One region of the Rhizobium sp. SVR5-2C genome, then DNA from elsewhere that is predicted to be linked to it. Evidence: riboswitches for the same ligand, from Rfam matches in the RefSeq annotation. Region 1 holds a riboswitch; each other region holds the start of a gene.
What was found. A riboswitch is a leader RNA that binds a small molecule or an ion and turns the genes downstream of it on or off. The one in region 1 is predicted to bind thiamine pyrophosphate.

Region 1 (5,898 bases):
GTCGGAAGGTCGAGATGGTTCGTCGGCTCGTCAAGCAGAAGGATATCCGGTTCTGGCGCCAGCACGCGGGCCAGCGCTGCACGGCGGGCTTCACCGCCGGACAGGCTATTCGGCTCCTCTTCGCCGGTGAGGCCGAGATGCGAGAGAAGATAGGCCACACGATAGGGGTCGTCCCCCGGTCCAAGACCGGCTTCCGCATAAGCCTGCACCGTCGTGAACCCGGCGAAGTCAGGGGCCTGCTCCAGGTAGCGCACGGTCGAGGAAGGATGACGGAAAACCTCGCCCGATTGCGCTTCGGCAATTCCTGCAGCGATCTTCAGAAGGGTCGATTTGCCCGACCCGTTGCGCCCAACCAGGCAGATCTTGTCGCCGGGCTCGACCTGCAGGTTCGCGCCCGCAAGGAGGGGCGTTCCGCCGAAGCTCAGGAAGATGTTGTCGAGTTTCAGGATAGGGGGGGCCAAAAATCAGACTCCGGAAAGATCATAAGGACGAGCTAGGACGATCGCCCGGCCGCTGCCGAGCGTGAAACGAACCTTTCCCTCCGCGACGTTGGAGATGGTGCGCGAGGAGCCGAAGGGCAGATGGAAATCCGCGAGCGGATAGCGCGCGCTCTCGATGTGGAGACCCCGAAGCTCGCTGAAGCCGGATACCGAAAAAAGACTGCTCTTCGGCAGGTCGATCTCCATCGAGCCGGGAAGAAGCGGAACGGCCTCCTCCTTTCCGGAGGTGAGCAGAACGTCGAAGCCCTGTTCGGCAAGGCTGACGGCATAGAGCAGATGCTGCAGCGCGTGATCCGAACGCTCGCCGCTGAGCGCCCCGGCAAGGACCAGCCGTCTGGCACCGCGCGCGATCGCCTCGGAAACCGCGATCTCGCCGTCCGTGGCAGCCTTGGCCGTCGGGTAGGGTTGCCTCGGAACATCCGGAAAAGCGCCTGCAAGATCGGCCGGCGTGGAGTCGAAATCTCCCACCCAAAGCTCAGGCACCACACCAAGCGCTGCCGCATGTCGCATGCCGCCATCGGCCGCGATAAAGCGGCTGCCGAGGACGGCGCCGCGCAGACGTTCGGTCAGGATGAGTTCACCGCCGAGCAGGATCGTGAAGATGGATTGGCTCATGGGCATTGCCCATAGCGCAAAGCGGGGGTCAAGGGAAAGGGGCAGTGATCAGCCGGGCGTGTCCTTGTCGCGCGACAGGAAGACCTCCTCATAGCCGTCGATGAAACGCTCGAAGAGCGCCGCAAAGTCTTCGACATCTTTCGTCGGCCAGTCGGCGACAATCTCCGAAATGAACGACAATTTCTGTGCCCGGATCTCCGAAAGGAGCCGCTGTCCGAGCGGGGTCAAGACGACGATGATGCGCCGCGCGTCTGCCTGGGACGCTTTGCGGCGAAGCACGTTGCGGCTGACCATATCTGCGACGATGCGGCTGGCACGCGACGGATCGATGCGCAGCATCTCGGCGATGGTACCAACCGTGACTTCGCCGGTCGTCTGGGTCCGGCGGAGCGCGTCGAGGACATCGAGGTGCGAGAGTTCGAGACCGGGCGCCACACTCTCTATCGCTAATCTTCCGATCAGCCGGCGGCCGGTCATCAGGCGCAGGCGAGTCATGCTGCGGCCTATGCGCGGCACGCCGATGGCATCCGGCGAATCCTGGTCGAGTTCGGCAGGTCTGGTCATGGTTTCATTCATTCGCAAATCATAACAGAGCTTGTGGCAGATGAGAATATGCAAATGTCACTCATCTGTCATTGACATTTATATGCTAATAGCACATAAATTTGCTAATCAAAGCCAGAAAGTTTCCTCATGAATATGCAATTAGCGCCCGCACCGCTCGTGACCGATCACCGGCGGCGGCTCATCCTCTTCTTCTTTTTAATGATCTCCATGTTCATGGCGATGCTCGACAATCAGATCGTATCCACGGCGTTGCCGACGATCGTCGGCGAGTTCGGCCATCTCGAACGCTTCGGCTGGATCGGCTCGGCCTATTTGCTGTCGCTCAGCGCCGTCATGCCTGTTTACGGCAAGCTCGGCGATCTCTTCGGCCGAAAATATGTGATGATGGCGGCGATTGCCTTGTTCACCTTCGGCTCCGCCGTGTGCGGTTTGGCCGTCTCCATGAATACCCTGATCGCGGCGCGCGTTCTGCAGGGGCTCGGCGGTGGCGGCATCATGGTTTCGATCTTCGCCGTCAACGCCGATCTCTTCGAACCGCGCGAACGGGCCCGCTACCAAAGCTATTCCAGCCTCACCCTGATGGCCTCCAGCGCCATCGGACCGGTGCTTGGCGGCATGATGAGCGAGCTTTTCGGCTGGCGTTCGATCTTTCTGGTCAACGTGCCGATCGGGTTTGTGGTCCTCGTGGGCCTTGCGCTCATGCTGCCCTACCGCAAGCCGCAGCGTCGCCCGAAAATTGACTATGCCGGCGCCATCCTCTTGGCGCTGACGACCACCAGCATCGTGATGACGGCCGATGGCAGCGAGCTTTTCGGCTCCCTCATTTCGCCGCTAAGCCTCGCCATTGTTGGGTTCGGCATCGTCTGTGCCATTGCCTGGATCTTCGTCGAGCGCCGCGCACCGGAGCCGATCGTTCCCTTGACCCTTTTTCGCAATCCCGTCTTCAGCCTGCTCTTGGTGATCTCCGTTATGAGCGGCGGCATAGCAATCGGCATGGTGAACTACTTTGCCCTCTTTCTGCAGACGACGACCGGCCTCTCGCCCTCGCAAGCCGGGCTGCTCTTCGTTCTTCTGACGACTGGGCTGGTCTGCGGCTCGCTCTCCGCCGGGCGCATCATCTCGATAACCGGGCGCTACAAGCCCTTCGCGATTGCGAGCTTCAGCTGCAGCGCGATTGCCTTTGCTCTGATCTCGCAGGTCCATGCGGGAACACCGATTGCCTTGATCGGCGCGATCCTGGCGCTGCATGGCATCGGCATCGGTCTTGCTCAGCAGGTGCCGGTCATCGGGGTGCAGAATGCCGCGCCGCCGCGTGACGTTGGCGCGGCGACTGGCTCGGTGACACTGTCGCGCATGGGGGGCGCGTCGATCGCAATTTCGATCTACGGTGCAATCATCGCTTCGCAACTCTCCAATGCCGGGCAATCCATTCCAGGGGTTGCCAATATCACGGAGCTGACGCCGAAGATGCTGGCAGCCCTCCCCGAAGCAAGCCGCCAAGCCGTCGCCGATGCCTATGCCGCCGCTTTCTCGCCGCTCTTCATGACCTCTTGTGCCATCGCCCTTATCGGCCTTTTGGCAGCGGTCATGCTAAAGCCGGTTCAGCTCCCGCGCGCGGAGAGCAAAGCGGCAAATTCGACAGCGGCCGCGGAAGCCGCCGAATAGTTGCAAGGGCGCCCTTCGCCCTTGTCATAAAGCCTTCATGGCGATACATCTGCCGACGCTCTAACGGGGTGCAGGATGTCCGCAAGGACACCCGGCTGAGAGGCTTACAGCCAACCCGCGGAACCTGATCCGGTTAACACCGGCGGAGGGATTAGACGCGTGACATTCGGCAACGCCCTTTTCCCGCTCAAACGAAACCAAGGAGGAGGCGCGCCATGTCCGGCCGCACATCGATCATCGCTTCGCTGACCGCAGCATTCTTCGCCGCGACACTCGGCTTGACGGCCGCTCACGCTGCGGAAAAGACGCTCACCATCTATACCTATGAAAGTTTCACGTCCGAATGGGGACCGGGCCCGAAGGTCAAGGAAGCTTTCGAGAAAACATGCGGGTGCACGATCAATTTCGTCAGCGTCGCCGATGGCGTCGCATTGCTTTCGCGTTTGAAGCTGGAAGGCGCCTCAACCAAAGCCGACGTCGTGCTCGGCATCGACACCAACCTCATCACCGAAGCCAAGGAGACCGGCCTCTTCGACGCAAGCGGTATCGATGCAAGTGCGCTGAAGGTGCTTGGTGGCTTCAAGGACGATGTCTTCGTTCCCTACGACTACGGCCACTTCGCCATCGTCTACGACACCCAGGCGATCAAGAACCCGCCGCAGAGCATGAAGGATCTGGTCGAGGGCGATCCTTCGCAAAAGCTCGTCATCGAGGATCCGCGAACCTCCACGCCGGGCCTCGGCCTGCTGCTCTGGGTTAAGGCCGTCTATGGCGACAAGGCGCCGGAAGCCTGGGCTAAGCTGAAGAACCGCATCCTGACGGTGACGCCTGGCTGGTCGGAGGCTTACGGCTTGTTCACCAAGGGCGAAGCTCCGATGGTTCTCTCCTACACCACGTCTCCGGCCTATCACATGGTCGCCGAAAATACCGATCGCTATCAGGCCGCTGCGTTTTCGGAAGGTCATTACATCCAGATCGAAGTCGCAGGCCTGCTGAAGAACGCGCCGCACAAGGATCTCGCCCGCGACTTCCTGAAATTCATGGTGACGCCCGGCTTCCAGGATACGATCCCGACGAACAACTGGATGATGCCGGTTTCCGCCACCTCCGCGCCGTTGCCGGATGCCTTCGATAAACTCGTCAAGCCCTCCAAGACCTTTCTGATGAGCCCTGACGAGGTTGCCCGGAACCGCAAGGTCTGGATCGACGAGTGGCTTACGGCCATGAGCATGAACTGATGCTGCAGACCGCGGCCGAGCGACAACGTGCATTGACCGGCGGGGCGGTCGGCCTCGCCGCCATCGGGTTGTTCGTCGGCCTCGCAGCGTTCTCGTTGCTTCTTGCCGGTGGCGGATCAGCCGTCGCCGGCATTCTTCTCGACCCGTATATCCTCCGGGTGCTGCGCTTTACAGTGCTGCAGGCACTGCTTTCAACCGCGCTTTCCATCATCCTTGCGATCCCGGTCGCACGCGCGCTCGCCCGCCAGCCGCATTTTGCCGGCCGCATCTGGATCATTCGTCTGATGGCGGTCCCAATGGGGCTGCCCGTGCTGATCGGCGCGCTGGGACTGATTGGCATATGGGGCAGGCAGGGGCTGCTGAATGCGCTGCTGATGCAGCTTGGACTTGCCGAACCCGTGAGCATCTATGGGTTGACCGGCATTCTCCTCGCTCACGTCTTCTTCAATCTGCCGCTTGCCTGCCGGCTGATGCTCGCCGGTCTCGAGCGAGTACCATCGGAATACTGGCTGATGGCAAGCAGTCTCGGCATGCGCCCGCCTTCAATCTTCCGCTTCATCGAATGGCCGGCGATCCGCCCACTCATCGCCGGGATCGCCGGGCTGATCTTCATGCTGTGTGCCACCAGCTTTACGTTGGTCCTGACCCTCGGTGGCGGGCCGGCCGCGACGACGATCGAGGTTGCGATCTATCAGTCGCTGCGCTTCGATTTCGATCCTGGCCGCGCAATCGCTCTGTCACTCCTGCAGATCGCGCTGACCGCGATGATCCTCGGCGCAATGTCCTTTGTTCCGCCCGCCGCGGATGAAGGCTTGACCACAGGGAAGGACATCAAGCGGCTGGATGGCGGGAGCGCAAGAGTGACCGACGCCCTGATTTTATTGATTGCCGTGCTCTTTCTCGGCCTTCCGCTCGTCTCTGTCATCACGGCGGGGCTGCGCGCCGATCTCTTGAAGCTGCTGAGGGAACAGATCTTCTGGCGGTCAGCGGGAATGAGCTTCGCGATTTCGCTTTCGGCGGCTTTGCTCTCCATCATCCTATCGATGGCCATCATTCGCGCCCGGCATGCCATCGCCTCGGCGCGGCGCCGCGGCGTTGCCAGCAAGTCCTTTTTCACAGCCATGGGCAGCGCCTCGGCGATGATCCTGCTGGTGCCGCCGGTTGTGCTCGCGACCGGATGGTTCATGGCACTTCGACCCTTCGGCGATGCGTCGCGTTTCGCGCCGCTGATCGTCGTTCTCATCAACATGCTGATGGCACTGCCCTTTGTCATGCGAGTGCTGGAGCCGGCCTATGTCGTGCACCAGCGCCGG
Region 2 (5,898 bases), on a different contig from region 1:
GCCTGCCGCTCTGCCGATGCGCGATATGCAGTTCCGGCTGTCGGCGACGCCGGGTTCGTTCCTGCTTTGCAGGAGATAGCATCCCGCGAGCACATTCATCTCGTTATTCCCACGATCGACCCAGAACTCCTGCCGCTCGCCTATGCGTTCGAGGATTTCGCGGCCTTCGGCTGCCGCGTTCATGTGAGCCCCCCGGCGGTGATCGACATCGTTCGCGACAAACTCACGACGATAGCCGTGCTCGGGGCGGCCGGCGTCCCCGTTCCCCGTACCGTTGCGCTTGAAGACTTCGTCGCGGCCGGCGAATGGTCATGGCCGATCTTTATGAAGCCGAGGTCCGGAAGCGCCAGCCGGGCGATCAGGATTGTTGCCTCACCCGATGAGCTGCCCGCCAAGGTCAGCGAGCCCATGATTGCGCAGGAAAACCTCACGGGCCCGGAATACACGGTCAACGCCTTCATCGATGCTCGCGGCAGCTTGCAAACGGTGATCACACATCGCCGCATTCGCATCAGGGCCGGCGAGGTTGAAAAAGGCATCACCGAACGCCATCCGGAACATGCCGTCATCGCTCACGGTATCGTTGGGGCTCTGCCGGAACTGAGAGGCGTGTTCTGCTTTCAAATCATCGATGATGCAGCCCTGGGGCCGAAGGTCATCGAGATTAACGCGCGTTTCGGAGGCGGCTATCCACTGGCCGATTATGCCGGAGCACGATTTGCCAAATGGCTGCTTGAGGAAGTCTCGGGCCTGCCACCGAGCTGTCATAATGATTGGCGGGCCGGCGCGCTGATGCTGCGTTACGACCAAGCGATCTTTGTGGATGGCGCAGATGAGTGAGACACACGCCGTCCTCGTTTTTGATCTGGATGACACGCTCTATCTCGAAAGCGAATTCGCAAGGAGCGGGTTTGAGACAGCGGCCGCGTGGCTGGAGCAGGAGGTGGGAGTCACGAACTTTGCCGATTACTGCCACGCGATCTTCGCTGCAGGCAGGCGTTCACGCGTGTTCGACGAGGCACTTGCCGCTGCGGGCGTGGCCTGCGATCAGTCGCTCGTCGACAAAATGGTCGAGGTCTACCGGCACCATCTTCCCCGCATCGCCCTCGCCCCTGATGCACGGCAATATCTTTGCAATCCCGCACGGAGTGGTCGGACTGCCCTCATAACCGATGGCTATGTCGCAACACAAATGGCAAAGGTCAACGCGCTGAAGCTTGAGGAGTTTATTGACCATATCATCTATACGGACGCTTGGGGCCGCGAGTTCTGGAAGCCGCATCCAAGAGCGTTCGAAGCCGTGCAGGAATGGTCCGGCGTGCCGCCCTCGGATCTGGTTTACATCGCCGATAATCCGTCAAAGGATTTTATCGCCCCAAGGCAGCTGGGTTGGTGGACGATCCAGATTGCGCGCGTGGGGCGCATCCATATGCGGGAACACTCGATTCCCGACCATGGGGCCCATGCGGTGATCTCAAGTCTCCTCGATCTCGATACATGCCTTGCAGCGCTCCGCGCTCGTCGCGACGAGCGCTAAGGGACTAAGCATCCTCCGACTGCCTGACGAAGGCGTGCGCCAGAACGGCAGGTATAAGCAGCGGAACCGGCCAGAAGCGTCCATACATGTGCGGCATCCCATTCGCCATCGCCAAAAGCGCCGCGAGTGTCGCGAAGATACAAATCGCGTACCGAAGGCCGCCCTTCAGTCGCGCCGCGCTGATTGCCGGTCCGATGACGCTCAGGCACATCGCGACGAAGCCGAGCGCAGCGATCAAACCACCTTCCGTCCAGAGAAGCAGATAAACATTATGCACCGGCTGCCCGATGAAACTGAATTCTCTGTACTGGTCCGCTCCGAAACCCAGCAGGAGCGTCTCGCTCAGGTGACCGGACGCCTCCTGCATGAGTTGAATGCGATAGCCGAATGTTCCCGCCTGAGTGATATCTCCCGTCTCAACGGCGCTCAGCACGCGCCTTTGGAAAACTGTCGGCAGATAGTCATGCATCTGTGTTTCCACGATCAGTGGCACGCCGAGGCAGAACACTGCGGCAAGCACAGCCCTTCTCCACGTCAGATTGAACAAAAGGTAGATGCCGATGCCGATGCCGAAGCCAAGAAGTCCCGTGTTCGAGCCGGTCAGGAGAAGGCCATATGCCAGGAGGGCGAACGCAACGAACGCGACAAGCCTGTTGATCTTGCCCAACGACACGAGCAGGAACAGGATTGGGACCGCCAGTGCGATTACGGCGGCGCATTCGTTCTCCCTCTCCATGAAACCGCTGAAACGCCCGTTTCCGCTGACGAATTGCGTATTCTTCGCTCCTACGACGTGAATGAGATAGATGCCTTGAAGGCAAATGGTGACTATCGAAAGAACGTAGAGTTTCGCGGCGGTGACGAGTTCTTCGTAGGACCTTCCCCCCAACACGAGCAGTATGATGAAATAGGCATAAAAATATTGCAGAACGACGATAAGCCCGCGATCCGGCGCTGGGCTTGCGATGCTGCTTGCCATCAGTCCTAGAAGCAGCAAAGCAAGCCCGAAGCACCAAACCGCTGTACTCTGTCTGCCGAGGGAATCGATCGCGATATGCCCGTTTATGGCGGCAAACGAGAAGCAAACCAGGAAAGCCAGGTCAGCGACGGTGAAATATACGTAATCAGTTCGGAAGTAATTCATCGAGCAGAAAAATATCGCCGCGAAAAATGCATATGACTCGATAGACCGGGAGAATGACGCGCCTGTAGGCTGCTCGTGAGCATATGTGGGCTCACTGAGTTCGCCAGCCGATGTAACATCATTTGAGTTCATCGCTAACTCCTCCGCCGTCCAGACTATTCTAAATTACCTGAGAGCGAAGTATCGTCACCTAATCGGGTTAGCCCCGATCACTTCCGAAAAATGTCAGAACGCCATTCCCTGTGAGGTTGACACGCGGCGCATCAATGCATGTACCATTAAGCACAAGTTGCGAGACGCAGGCTTCACGGCCTTTAAGCAAGCCGGAGAGGGCCACCACGTGCTAGCCCAGCAGGGCATCTCCGCCTTGGTGCCTGGCTAGGCCTCTTGTTTCGCGTCATTGGAGCCTGTTTTCATAACACGGAGAGAAGAATATGTCGCATGACCACGAGCACGGACCTATCGACTGGCGCGAACAGGGGGTGAAGGTGATTCCGGGTAATTCGCTCGATCCGAATACGGCGCAGACACCCGGCATGAACCGCGCGGCCGCGGTCAACCAAGCGCGTGCCGGTGCGGAAAAAATCTGGGCCGGAACGGTGACAATTCATGCCAATGCCAAAACAGGCCCGCACCATCACGGCGATCTCGAGAGCATTATCTATGTCGTCAAAGGCAAGGCGCGGATGCGCTGGGGCGAGAATCTCGAGTTCGTCGCAGAGGCCGGCCCCGGCGATTTCATCTACGTCCCGCCTTATGTTCCGCATCAGGAAATCAACGCCAGCCGCGATGACATGCTCGAGTGCGTGATTGTCCGCTCCGGCCAGGAGCCCATCGTCGTGAATCTGGACATCGAGCCTGCGGAAAAGCCCGAAGAGGTGCGCTGGATAGACCCTGTTCACAGAACCTGAATGTATCGGGCTCTCTCGCAACCGGACTACGCAGCCAGCGCTTCCGTCAATCCGACAGCCCTGGGCCATATTGGTGCCGGCTCCACGTTCACAGAGCAGGCATGCACATTTTCGAGGTGACAGCCGGGCGTTTGTCTGCGATGAAGATCGCAGTGAGAGACAGGGGCGTTCGTTGCAAGACGGGCTGAGAAGCACCCTTCGAACCTGAACCGGATCATGCCGGCGGAGGGAGTCGCTCGGAGCCCCTTTCTTCTTGTTGGCCAGGCTCCACGCGTCTTTGCCCCGTCGGAAAAGGGGCAAAATGCAGACACAAAACTCGCCTGGAAAACTCCTTGCAGCAATGCGCGCTTCGGCGCCGCTCGTTCATTGCATCACCAACTATGTCGCGATGAATATCGCGGCCAACGTTGTGCTCGCCGCAGGCGCCTCCCCCGCCATGGTCCATGCCGAAGAGGAAGCCGGCGAGTTTGCCGCGATCGCCGGCGCGCTGACCATCAACATCGGAACGCTGTCCGCGAATTGGCTGAAGGGTATGCAAAATGCGGCCAGATCGGCGGTAGCAAACGGCAAGCCTTGGGTTCTCGATCCGGTTGCCCATTATGCAACCGGTTTCCGCCGGCAAGCCGTGGCGCTGCTTCTGGACCTGAAGCCGGCGATCATTCGAGGTAACGCGTCGGAGATCATCGCGCTCGGCGGCGGCGAGAGCCGCGGCCAGGGCGTCGACAGCCGTGACCCGGTCGAGCAGGCGGAAGAGGCCGCGCGCAGCCTCGCCAGACAATACGGCAGCGTAGTAGCCGTCACCGGAGCGGTCGATTTCGTCACCGATGGAACGAGGGCCTGTCGAATTGCGGGCGGATCGCCACTGATGCCACAAGTTACGGCTCTCGGCTGCTCGCTGACCTGCCTCGTCGGGGCCTTCGCCGCGACGGTCCCTGATGAACCTTTCGACGCCACCGTGGCGGCGCTCGCCAGTTTTGCGGTCGCAGGCGAAAAGGCTGCAGCCCGGGCGGACGGTCCGGGCTCTTTCGGATGGCGTTTCCTTGACGCGCTTGCTGGGTTGGACGCTGCGACGCTTGATGCGGAAGCGCGGGTGACGGCGGCATGAAGCGCTTCGATCTTTCTCTCTATCTCGTTCTCGATCGAGACCTTTGCGCCGGCATCGGCATGGTCGAAACGGCCCGCGCCGCAGTTTCCGGAGGGGCGACCATCGTACAGCTTCGGGACAAACATGCCGCTACGGCAAGCATGATCGAGACCGGCAGGGCACTGAAAGCGGCGCTTACCGGAACGGGCGCGCTTTTGATCGTCAACGACGACGTCGAAGCCGCAATTGCGATCGGTGCGGATGGACTGCATGTCGGCCAGAACGACATGCACGCCCGCAACGCCCGTGAGCGCATTGGCCCATCGATGATCCTTGGTCTTTCGGTCGAAACCGAAGAGCTGGCGGCGGCCGTCGATCCCGCGATCATCGACTACGCCGGCATAGGCCCTGTCTTCGCCACATCGACCAAGCCGGATCACGAGCCGCCGATCGGCATCGACGGATTGGCGGCGCTGGTGAAAGCCTGCCCCGTACCGGCAGTCGCGATCGGCGGCCTCAAGGCGAGCCATACCGGTCCGGTCCTTGCGGCAGGGGCCAAGGGCCTCGCGGTGGTTTCCGCCATCTGTGGGATGCCCGATCCGCGGCAAGCCGCTGCCGGCATTGCCGAAGCCATCAGAAAGGCAGGCGCATGATCTACAACGTTCTTTCCATCGCCGGCTCCGACCCTTCGGGCGGCGCAGGCATCCAGGCTGATCTCAAGGCCTTTTCTGCGCGAGGTACCTACGGCATGGCCGTTCTGACGGCGTTGACGGCGCAGAATACGCGCGGCGTTTCCGGCGTCCATCTCGTCCCGCCCGAATTCGTCGCCGAACAGATCCGCATGGTCTTCGCCGATGTCCGCGTCGATGCTGTCAAGATCGGCATGATTGCCAATGCGCCGATTGCCGAAGCTGTCGCCGATGCGCTTTCGCCGCACCGCGGCGTTCCCGTTGTCCTCGATCCGGTGATGATCGCCAAGGGAGGTGCGGCCCTGCTCGACGTTACGGCGATCGACGTCCTCAAGAGCCGCCTTCTGCCGCTCGCAACGCTGCTCACCCCCAATCTGCCTGAAGCGGCAGCCCTTCTTGGAGAGAGGCCGGCCGAAACCCGTGAGGCCATGGCGCTGCAAGCGGAAAGGCTTCGCGCCCTCGGCCCCGCTGCCGTTCTCGTCAAAGGCGGACATCTTGAGGGCGCGGAGAGCCCCGATGTGCTCGCGAGCGAA
Region 3 (5,898 bases), on a different contig from region 1:
TGCGCTTCGCGGGAAAAGAACAAACCTTGCCTGAAGCGCCCGGCAAGCGCCGGTTCCAGCGAGGCAATATCCTCTTCACGAAGCCACTCGTAACCTGAAGTGCGGCTAGCGAAGCGTTGCAACTCGCTTTGGTCGCGCGCGGGCGCCACCACGAGCGTGCCGTTCCTTCGAACTTCCGTCGGCAGTATCGCATCCCACCGGTCGGCTGCGTCGAGGCCGTGCACGAGCACAGCTTCCTCCGCACTTTCCCGCTCGCACCAGGGCGCCAGCATTCCGCCGGCCAGCCACGATGCGGCACGGCGGAATCCCGGAGACTGGTCGAACACGGTAACCTCGGCTCCGCGGGTGCGAAGCTCATGGGCCACCGTGAGGCCGGCAACGCCGGCCCCTTTGACAAGCATGCGCATGTCAGCCGTCCGAAGGCTTGATGCCATCGACCGGCATGTAGAGATCGCCGCCGTCCCGGTAGCGAGCCGCCATAGCGTCCAAGCCCTCCTTCTGCGCTTCGGCGCGGATGTCATGCGAGATCCGCATCGAGCAGAATTTCGGGCCGCACATCGAGCAGAAGTGCGCGACCTTGTGCGCCTCCTTCGGCAGCGTCTCATCGTGGAAGGAACGTGCCGTTTCGGGATCGAGCGAGAGGTTGAACTGGTCCTCCCAGCGGAATTCGAAACGGGCGCGCGACAGCGCGTCGTCGCGCACCTGAGCGGCCGGGTGCCCCTTGGCGAGATCGGCTGCATGGGCGGCGATCTTATAGGTGATGACGCCGGTCTTGACGTCGTTGCGATCCGGCAGGCCAAGGTGCTCCTTCGGCGTAACGTAGCAGAGCATCGCCGTGCCGAACCAGCCGATCATCGCCGCCCCAATGCCGGAGGTGATGTGGTCGTAGCCGGGCGCGATGTCGGTTGTCAGCGGCCCCAGCGTATAGAAGGGCGCTTCGCCGCAGACGGCGAGCTGCTTGTCCATGTTCTCCTTGATCTTGTGCATCGGCACGTGGCCGGGCCCTTCGATCATGACCTGGCAGTCCTTCGCCCAGGCTATCTTCGTGAGTTCGCCAAGGGTCTCGAGCTCGGCGAACTGCGCGGCATCGTTGGCGTCGGCAATCGAACCCGGGCGCAGGCCGTCGCCCAGCGAGAAGGAGACGTCATAGGCGCGGCAGATATCGCAGATCTCTTCGAAATGTTCGTAGAGGAAGCTCTCGCGGTGGTGATGCAGACACCACTTCGCCATGATCGAGCCGCCGCGCGAGACGATGCCGGTCACGCGGTTGACGGTGAGCGGAATGTAGTGGAGCCGGACGCCGGCATGGATGGTGAAGTAGTCGACCCCCTGCTCCGCCTGCTCGATCAGCGTGTCGCGGTAGATTTCCCAGGTCAGGTCCTCGGCAATGCCTTCGACCTTCTCCAGCGCTTGGTAGAGCGGCACGGTGCCGATCGGCAGAGGCGAGTTGCGGATAATCCATTCGCGAATGTTGTGAATGTTGCGGCCGGTCGAAAGGTCCATGACGGTATCGGCGCCCCAGCGCGCGGCCCAGACCATCTTTTCTACCTCTTCCGCCATCGACGAGGTGACGGCGGAGTTGCCGATATTGGCATTGATCTTCACCAGGAAGTTCCGGCCGATGATCATCGGCTCGGATTCCGGATGGTTGATGTTGGCGGGAATGATCGCCCTGCCTGCCGCCACTTCCTGGCGGACGAACTCCGGCGTGACGTGATCCGGAATATGGGCTCCGAAGCTCTCGCCATCACGCACCATGGCCTCTTTCTGTGCCTTGCGGCCGAGGTTCTCGCGGATGGCGATGAATTCCATCTCCGGCGTGATGATGCCGGCGCGCGCATAGGCGAGCTGGGTGACCGCTTTGCCATTCGTTGCGCGCAGCGGCTGGCGCTTGGCGGGAAACTCGGGCGTCAAACGTTCGCCTTTGGCAAAGCCGTTGTCTTCGGGGCGCACATCGCGGCCCTGATAGGCCTCGACGTCGCCGCGGGCGAGGACCCAGTCCCGCCGAAGCTGTGGCAGGCCTTCCTCGATGCGAATATCGGCGCCCTCGACCGTATAGGCGCCGGAGGAATCGTAGACGGTGACCGGTGGCTCGCCCGAGGTCGGGTGAACGCTGATCTCGCGCATCGGCACCCGGATATCGGGGTGAATCTCCCCCGGAACGTAAATCTTGCGCGATGCCGGCAGCGGGCCGGTTGTGACGGTCGGGGTGGGAATTTTTGCGGCAATATTCATGGTTTGAGGCTCCAAGTTGCGATTTGGAGACCCAGTCCTCAGCCGGAATGATGGAAAGACGCCGGCACGGATTCCTTGGCGGAATCCAAAGCCTTTCGAGCGCTCGCACCGTCCCTACGCCAGTATGAACTGGATCAGGTTCAACGGGTCACTGCGCACGTCAGCAGTATCTCAGCCCCTTGCCGGGACCCCCCTGGTGAATGCGTGAAGGTTAGGATCGGGCGCCGCTGGTGTCAAGACGAATGGAACATCTTGCCTGCCTCGACAACAAAACCATGAGTCGTGTTCTCGCTGCCCTTGACAAGCCGAACTGCCGGTATTTTATTCACGCCTGTGGATTAGGCACTGCCTCCGCGCTTACATGACCTCGATAGTCGCTGGGCAGTTTCGCCTCATGACGCCCCATCAACCGATGGGACCGCGTCGTGGGGTTTTTTGTTTTTTGGATTCCGCATGGATAAAACGTTGAAGATCGGCATCCTCTTCTCCACGACCGGCCCTTACGGGTCGATGGGCCGCGATGCGCGCGACGGCGCGGAATTTGCGATGGAGGAGCTCGCCGCGGCAGGCAGGCAAACGATCGAGCCGGTCTTCTTCGATCCGCACGCCGATCTTTCTGCCTATCTCGAAGGCGCCCGCCACCTGCTGCGTGCCGGATGCCGCCACATCGTCGGTACGATCACGTCTGCCGCCCGCAAGGAAGTCATTCCGCTTGTGGAAAAACACGATGGCCTCCTTTGGTACATGTGCCCCTATGAGGGCTTCGAGGCCAACGAGAATGTCATCTATGTCGGCGGTTGTCCGAACCAGCATCTGATCCCGCTTTTCGACCATCTCATCCCGCGATTCGGCGCCCGCCCCTACCTCGTTGGAGCGAACTACGTCTGGGGCTGGGAGATGAACCGTCTCGCCCGCGAACTTATCAGCAATGCCGACGGCGAGGTTCTCGGCGAGCGCTACCTGCCACTCGAGGAAACGGCTGTCGAGCGCATCGTCGCGGACATCGAGCAGCGCCGCCCGAGCTTCATTCTCAACAATTTGATCGGCCCCTCTAGTTACGCCTTCCTGGAGGCCATCAAACAGCTTGGGGTTCGCGACCCGGCATTCCGTGCTGAAAATTGCCCGGTCGTCAGCTGCGACCTGATGGAATGCGAGCTGGATGAAATCGCGGCCGGCGCGGCAGTCGGGCAGCTTTGCGCCGCTTCCTATTTCGACAATCTTGGTACGCCGGAGAACGCCGCGTTCAAAGTCCGAGTCGCTCAGCGATATGGCCGTGTACGGCGCGTCTCGAGCGTCTTTGCCAGTGCCTATACAGCCGTCAAGCTCTGCACCGAAGCTATCCTCGCCGCAGGCAGCGACGATCCCCCGTCGGTACGCCGAGAACTCTACGCCAATACTTGGCCGACGCTATTCGGCGCGCTGTCGATCGATCCCGAAACCAATCATGCGGCGCTGCCCTTCCATCTCGGCCGCATCAATCCCAACAACGGCTTCGATGTCATCGCCTCGCGCCCGCCGCTCGCCGCCGACCCCTATCTCACCAGGCGCGACAAGCAGGCGCCGCCGAAGCTGCGGGTGGTGTCATGAGAGAGACCCCTAATTTTACAGGCTGGCATGCCGCGATTATCCACCGCGAAGATGGCAACACCGAAAGGCTGATCCGGCAACTGCGCCTGCTTGGCATTCGCGCGACGCTGCAGTGGGCTCCGCTTTCCGCCGCCGAACTCCCTCAGATCGTGATTGTCGATGCCGATCAGGGTTGGGACGACCTCCTGCCATGGACGGGCGCCAATCCGGCCTGCCCGGTCGTCGCATTGCTCGGTTCCGAAGCACCGGGCCGCATTGCCTGGGCACTCGAAAAAGGTGCTGGAGCAATCATCGCCAAGCCGATCGCAACATCGGCCGTCTATCCCGCGCTCGTCATGGCCGTCTCCATCTATCAGGAGCGCAAGAACAATGCCGAACGGCTGCAATATCTGGAAGAGCGCGTGCGGCTTCGTCCGCTGGTCCATGCCGCCGTTGAGAAACTCATGACGGCCCGCGGGCTCGACGAGGAACGCGCCTATGCGATCCTGCGCGATTGCGCCATGCGCCGGCGCCTGCCGATGGAGCAGATCGCCGCGTTCATTCTCGGCGGCGCCGAACCATTGCCGGAGGTTGGCTGATGCGAGTACTCAAAGCCATGCTGCGCCAGCCTGCAGCCCTGATCGGCCTCGTGGTCGTCGTCGTCGTGGTGACGATGGCAATCGCCGCGCCGCTGATAGCACCTTTCAGCCCGGAAGAGCAGATGTTCGACGGCCTGTCGCTGGAGGGCGCGCCGCTGCCGCCGGGCGGACAGTTCCTGCTCGGCACGGATACGCTCGGCCGCGACCTCTTTTCCCGCCTGCTTTTTGGTGCCCGAACCTCGCTGGTCATCGGCCTCGTGGCAAATGGCATTGCCGTCACGATCGGCCTCTTCATCGGCATCGTCGCAGGCTATGTCCGCGGCTTCGCAAGCAGCGTGCTGATGCGCTTCACCGACCTGATGATGGCGTTTCCCGCATTGCTGCTGGCGATCGTGCTCGCAGCCCTCCTGAAGCCCAGTTTATGGATCGTCGCGATGGTGATTGCGCTCGTTAACTGGGTGCAGGTCGCGCGTATCGTCTATACCGAGACACGCGGCCTTGCCGAGCGCGACTTCATCATGGCTGAACGCTCACTCGGCGCCGGTCATCTGCGCGTGCTCTTCATGCATATCCTGCCCCACCTGATACCCACGGCCATCGTCTGGGGAACGCTCGGCATTGCGACGACCGTGCTTCTGGAGGCGACACTCTCCTTCCTCGGCATCGGCGTTCAGCCGCCGCAGCCGTCCTGGGGCAACATCATCTTCGAAAGCCAGAGCTATTTCCAGGACGCGCCCTGGCTGGTGTTCATCCCCGGCGCCGTCATTCTGGCGACGGCGCTGTCCTTCAATCTCGTCGGCGATGCACTCCGCGACATCCTCGATCCGACGCAGCGCGGGAGAGGTTGAGATGGCGTTCCTGATGCTTCGCCGGCTGGTGCAGGCCGTTCTCATTCTTCTTGGCGTCGCCGTCATCACCTTCCTGCTGCTCTACGCGCTGCCGGCCGATCCCGCCGTGCTGATCGCGGGCCGCAGTGCGACGCCGCAGACGGTCGCAGCCATCCGCCATGAACTGGGCCTCGACCAGCCGCTCGTCGTCCAGTTCCTCCACTATCTCGGCGGGCTCATCAACGGCGATCTCGGGCGCTCCTATACACAGAAGACCGCGGTACTGCCGTTGATCGTCGCGCGCCTGCCCGCCACGCTCATCCTGATGGCGGCCGGCATTCTCGTCGAAGTTGCGCTCGGTCTTACCTTCGGCGTCATCGCCGCAGTCAAGCGAGGCGGCTTTGTCGACCGCACGGTGATGATGCTGTCCTTCGTCGGCGTCTCGTCGCCGCAGTTCGTCGTCGCCCTGCTCCTGCTCTACGTCTTTGCCGCCACGCTCGGCTGGTTCCCGATGTCGGGCTTCGGTACGGTCAACCATGTCGTCCTGCCGGCCGTGACCCTCGGCGTTCTCGGCGCCGGCTGGTACGCCCGCATGGTGCGCTCCGCCATGATCGACGTTCTCAATCAGGACTATGTCCGCACCGCCCGTGCGAAAGGCCTTTCCTCGCGGC

Region 2: another riboswitch for thiamine pyrophosphate. It lies ahead of thiM (hydroxyethylthiazole kinase); the one in region 1 lies ahead of thiB (thiamine ABC transporter substrate binding subunit).
Region 3: another riboswitch for thiamine pyrophosphate. It lies ahead of thiC (phosphomethylpyrimidine synthase ThiC); the one in region 1 lies ahead of thiB (thiamine ABC transporter substrate binding subunit).

The regions. Positions count from the first base shown of each region.
Region 1 is NZ_JBNDHT010000025.1:26,158-32,055, reverse strand. It holds gene ACPYOI_RS09875 (ABC-F family ATP-binding cassette domain-containing protein) at 1-461, opposite strand, end outside; gene ACPYOI_RS09870 (thiamine diphosphokinase) at 465-1,121, opposite strand; gene ACPYOI_RS09865 (MarR family winged helix-turn-helix transcriptional regulator) at 1,164-1,691, opposite strand; gene ACPYOI_RS09860 (MDR family MFS transporter) at 1,809-3,347, shown strand; TPP riboswitch at 3,402-3,515, shown strand; gene thiB (thiamine ABC transporter substrate binding subunit) at 3,563-4,585, shown strand; gene thiP (thiamine/thiamine pyrophosphate ABC transporter permease ThiP) at 4,585-5,898, shown strand, end outside.
Region 2 is NZ_JBNDHT010000074.1:6,844-12,741, forward strand. It holds gene ACPYOI_RS20535 (ATP-grasp domain-containing protein) at 1-840, shown strand, start outside; gene ACPYOI_RS20540 (HAD family hydrolase) at 833-1,537, shown strand; gene ACPYOI_RS20545 (O-antigen ligase family protein) at 1,542-2,516, opposite strand; gene ACPYOI_RS20550 (cupin domain-containing protein) at 3,116-3,592, shown strand; TPP riboswitch at 3,744-3,840, shown strand; gene thiM (hydroxyethylthiazole kinase) at 3,894-4,697, shown strand; gene thiE (thiamine phosphate synthase) at 4,694-5,329, shown strand; gene thiD (bifunctional hydroxymethylpyrimidine kinase/phosphomethylpyrimidine kinase) at 5,326-5,898, shown strand, end outside.
Region 3 is NZ_JBNDHT010000048.1:7,841-13,738, forward strand. It holds gene thiO (glycine oxidase ThiO) at 1-407, opposite strand, end outside; gene thiC (phosphomethylpyrimidine synthase ThiC) at 409-2,235, opposite strand; TPP riboswitch at 2,329-2,440, opposite strand; gene ACPYOI_RS15730 (transporter substrate-binding protein) at 2,689-3,822, shown strand; gene ACPYOI_RS15735 (ANTAR domain-containing response regulator) at 3,819-4,400, shown strand; gene ACPYOI_RS15740 (ABC transporter permease) at 4,400-5,248, shown strand; gene ACPYOI_RS15745 (ABC transporter permease) at 5,250-5,898, shown strand, end outside.